2 regions of the Pseudoalteromonas sp. A757 genome follow, and region 2 is predicted to be linked to the other one. Evidence: predicted binding sites of a transcription regulator. Region 2 holds the regulator's gene; the other holds the start of a gene.

Evidence for each region. The regulator sigma-54, encoded in region 2, starts transcription at its own class of promoters, with help from an activator protein. The targets are predictions, from matches to a motif close to GTTGGCACGNNNNTNGNNT.
Region 1: DRB05_RS20215 (DUF3192 domain-containing protein) is a predicted target of sigma-54. The motif match lies at 745-763, and genes of this name have one in related genera.

The regions. Positions count from the first base shown of each region.
Region 1 covers NZ_QNQN01000074.1:150,607-152,813, forward strand. Annotated here, with positions in the region: partial or broken gene DRB05_RS20210 (D-2-hydroxyacid dehydrogenase) at 1-644, shown strand, start outside; gene DRB05_RS20215 (DUF3192 domain-containing protein) at 842-1,222, shown strand; gene DRB05_RS20220 (hypothetical protein) at 1,344-1,733, opposite strand; gene DRB05_RS20225 (diguanylate cyclase) at 1,873-2,207, opposite strand, start outside.
Region 2 covers NZ_QNQN01000071.1:42,256-44,462, forward strand. Annotated here, with positions in the region: gene ptsN (PTS IIA-like nitrogen regulatory protein PtsN) at 1-134, opposite strand, end outside; gene hpf (ribosome hibernation promoting factor) at 136-423, opposite strand; gene DRB05_RS14445 (RNA polymerase factor sigma-54) at 453-1,952, opposite strand; gene lptB (LPS export ABC transporter ATP-binding protein) at 1,999-2,207, opposite strand, start outside.

The sequences.
Region 1 (2,207 bases), on a different contig from region 2:
CAGCACACCTTTACTATGCTTGGTAACTTAATGACAAATATTCATCGTTATCAGCAAGACTGCCAAGCAGGACTTTGGCAACAAAGTGACATGTTTTGTCGCTTGGACTACAGCATCAACGAAATTTCGGGCAAAAATTTTGTGATCATAGGCCACGGAACATTAGGAGAAGCCGTCGCAAAAGTCGCGCAAGCATTTGGGCTCAAGTAATTATCGCTGAACGTAGAGGTGTAACCAAGGTTAGAGCAGGACGCGTGGCTTTTGAAGAAGCACTGCGTATTGCGGATATTGTATCTATTCACTGCCCACTTACCGCTGAGACTGAAAACCTGATTACGAGCGCTGAGTTCGCCCTACTTCCAAATCATGCTTATCTTATCAACACCGCAAGAGGCGGAATAGTCAACGAGCAAGCGTTGGTGGATGCACTAACTAACAAGCAAATAGCAGGGGCTGCTGTGGATGTCCTCACACAAGAGCCGGCACAAGCATGCAATCCACTCGTTCAATACCTAGGTGAGAACTTGCTTTTGACACCGCATACGGCGTGGGCAAGTAAAGAGGCCATCGAACGTTTAGTCGGCGAAATTGCCATTAATATTGAAAGTTTTGTGGCCGGCACAACGAGAAACCAAGTGGTCTAGGTTGTTGCTTTAGTGAGTGTTCTCGCTAAATGTTAGTGAAAATTATCAACCAAGAACTGATTAAAAACCAACAACAAATTGATATTTATAGACTTTATTAGTTGGCAAAGAGTTTGCAACCCTTGTGATAATTCAAGCAAAAATAAATGGCTGTTTGCATTATTTGCTCAGCAACAAAATTAAAAAGGAAAACAACAATGAAAAAATTAATGTTAGTGGCTGCGCTTAGCTCTACTCTATTATCAGGCTGTATCGTTGCTGTATCCGACGGTGAAGTAGAGCACGGTTGGGCTTCTGAATACAATTCATCTAACTGGGAACATAAACAGCGTAAAAATCGTGAAAAGATTGCCAACCTTGAAATGGGCGCATCTTACTCATCAGTAAAAGACATGTTTGCAACCCCTGACTTTAGCGAGTTGGTGTCAAAAGACGGCGACAACTATCAAGTGCTGTACTATGCGACTAACAGCAAACACTCGGACGGCAAAGTAACAAAAGATGAGTGCACGCCATTGGTATTCAAAAACAACCAATTGATTGGCTTTGGCGACAACGCACTAAAACAAATTCAGTAAGACTTTATCGCACCAAGGACGGTGGGTAAACTCGCGTGCAGTTGTGCGGCGAGCTCCTTATTTTCCCGTCATCTTCATAAGTTAAAAACGAAACCCTGCCAAATTTTAATAAACCAGCCTATTAAGCTGAGCCGTCCTTTGATACAAGCTCATATCTATACTTCCACTCGAAATAGGCAAGCATGATGACAAACATAGCTTCACAAACAATAAAAGCAATACCAATTAGACTTGCAACGTTAAAATACTGAACAACCACTCCAACACAGACTAACGCCCAAAAAAGATTGCCGAACACCAAAAGCTGCAAACGTTTTATGCTCCTCGACTTTTGAATGGCAAGGCTAAATGAGTACCAGCCATACAACAGATTTGATACTGCGATAAAGATAATGGTTTGTTCAGGTATATGGTAGATCGCACCAATCATTGAGTGGAAAAGCAATACGATTAATCCCACGGATATGGCCGCTATGCAATCCACCCAAATTATCTTACGTTGTATGTTCATAGAATAAGCCTAACACCGCACTAAAAGGCACTAAATATCGGTTAAAGGTCTATAAAGCACGAGCATAGCCAAGCTTTATGCGGTGCACTTCTTGTTCGAATACAGATGCGCACTTGCCCCTGCATATGACTTTAGATGGTTATAATGCATTAATAAATACCGTACTTTGTTGTTTCTGTGCAACAGCAAGAGCATTATCAGCCATTTTTATTAGTTCACCAAGCTCACTGCTACAATGAGTTTCAATATGAGCCGCACCGATGCTAACGCTCACATGCGCACATATTGGAGAAGCAATGTGGGGGATTTTTAAAGCATTGACCGAGGTATGCAGTGCTTCTGCTATCTCATTAATGACGTCGATATTATGCTGAGTTAGCACCAAAGCAAAGCGAGTACCATCGAAACGGCCAATAAATAAGGAGCGCTGGGTTGCGGCTTCTTCTAGCGCTTTGGCAACCTTAAATAAACAAT
Region 2 (2,207 bases):
AAGATAGCATGCTGACTGGTATTTGGAATTTGACTATGAGCCAGTTCGCTGATGTATTCTAAAATACGTTTTTTGCTATTAAAAAGGACCGCAGCTTTACTGCAGTCCTTGTTCACTAATTCACTTAATTTCATCTTAGTGTCGAGTGAGCTTCTCTTTGTGTTTAATAACTTGACGATCTAGCTTGTTGATAAGGCCATCAATTGCGGCATACATATCTTGATGCTCTGTTGATGCAAATAGTTCGCCGCCGTTTACGTGTAATGTTGCTTCTGCTTTTTGTACTAGCTTCTCGACATCTAGGATCACATGCACGTTATTGATATGATCAAAGTGCCTTTCTAGCTTCGCAAACTTGTTGGTGACATAGTCTCTTAATGAGTCAGTAATTTCTACATGGCGACCAGTTAGATTTAGTTGCATAAGCATTTTTCCTTCTTGGGTTTTACGTCTTATATCAAACTTTTACGCTGATTTGACGGTGGAATGGCCAGGGATTCACGATATTTTGCAATCGTGCGTCTCGCTACCTTAATTCCTTGCTCAGCTAAGATATCTGCAATTTTGCTGTCACTCAATGGCTTCGCGGTATTTTCTGCAGCTATCAGCTTTTTGATAAGTGCCCTAATTGCTGTGGAAGAGCACTCACCTCCATTTTCTGTACTTACATGGCTAGAGAAGAAATACTTCAGCTCAAATATTCCCCGAGGTGTATGCATATATTTTTGTGTTGTCACACGGGAAATTGTGGACTCATGCATCTCAACCATTTCAGCAACATCATTTAGCACCATAGGGCGCATTGCTTCGGGGCCATGTTCAAAGAATGCCTGTTGTTGTTGCACAATGCAATTGGTAACTTTTAATAAAGTATCATTTCGGCTTTCTAAGCTTTTAATAAACCATTTTGCTTCTTGTAAATGAGAGCGAATAAACTGACTATCCGTACTGGATTTCGCCGTTCTAGACATCGCAGCGTAGTGATCGTTTACTCTTATTTTAGGCATAGCATCAGGGTTTAGCTCTACGACCCAACGACCTTTTACTTTTTTCACCGATACATCAGGGATCACATACTCAGGTTCTTCATGAATAATGCTTGCCGCAGGCTTTGGGTTAAGACTATGAATTAGCGTCATCACCTCTTTGAGATCGGCTTCTTTAAGGCGCGTTTTCTTAGCCAAAGTTCGATAGTCACGGCTGGCAAGCAAATCAATATGCTCTGTCAGGATCATTTTCGTTTCGGCAATCCATGGCGTATCTGGGGCGAATTGGTTTAGCTGAATACATAAGCATTCTTGTAAACTACGCGCAGCGATACCAACAGGGTCAAAAAGCTGAATACGTTTGAGTACGGCTTCGACTTCATCTAGCTCAATAGGCTCTTCGCTATCTTCGTCATTAATGCTCTCTAAAATGTCTTCGCAAGAGAGTGTTAAAATGCCTGACAGGTCGACCGCTTCAATAATCGCAATCGCAATAGCTCTATCTGTTGGACTAAATGGAGTCAACTCAAGTTGCCACATGAGATAATCATGGAGAGATTCAGAGGTTTCCCCTTGATAAACATTATCGTCATCAGGGAGTGGACCTGAGCTGGCGGCTGGAGCTGCGCTCATATACTCGTCCCAAGTGACATCCATGGCGAGATCATCGCTCACCGTGTCTTTGCTCATGGCGGTATCTGAGTCTATCTCATAGTCACTAACCGATGCTTCATCGCCTGAATTTTGATTATCTTCAGTGCTGCTCTTTTCTTGGCCGTGTTGGTCAGCATTTTCGCCGTCAGTATTATCACCTTCTTCCACTTCCAATAATGGATTGCTGTCTAATGCTTCTTGTATTTCCTGTTGCAGATCCAATGTACTAAGCTGCAGCAAGCGAATAGCTTGTTGCAGTTGTGGAGTCATTGTAAGTTGCTGCCCCATGCGCAGCTGTAATGATTGCCTCATGTATCTCTAACAATCCTTTTTAACAGTTATTAATACTACGTCTTAACTATAGCTTGAATTGTTCGCCTAGGTAGACATCTCTTACGGTTTGATCTGCCAAAACATGTTCTGGCGTGCCTGCAGCGATTAACTCACCATGTGAAACGATGTAGGCCTTTTCACATACGTCTAGTGTTTCTCTTACGTTGTGATCGGTGATTAATACACCGATACCGCGGTTTTTTAGGTGCTCTATGATTGTCTTTATATCTAACA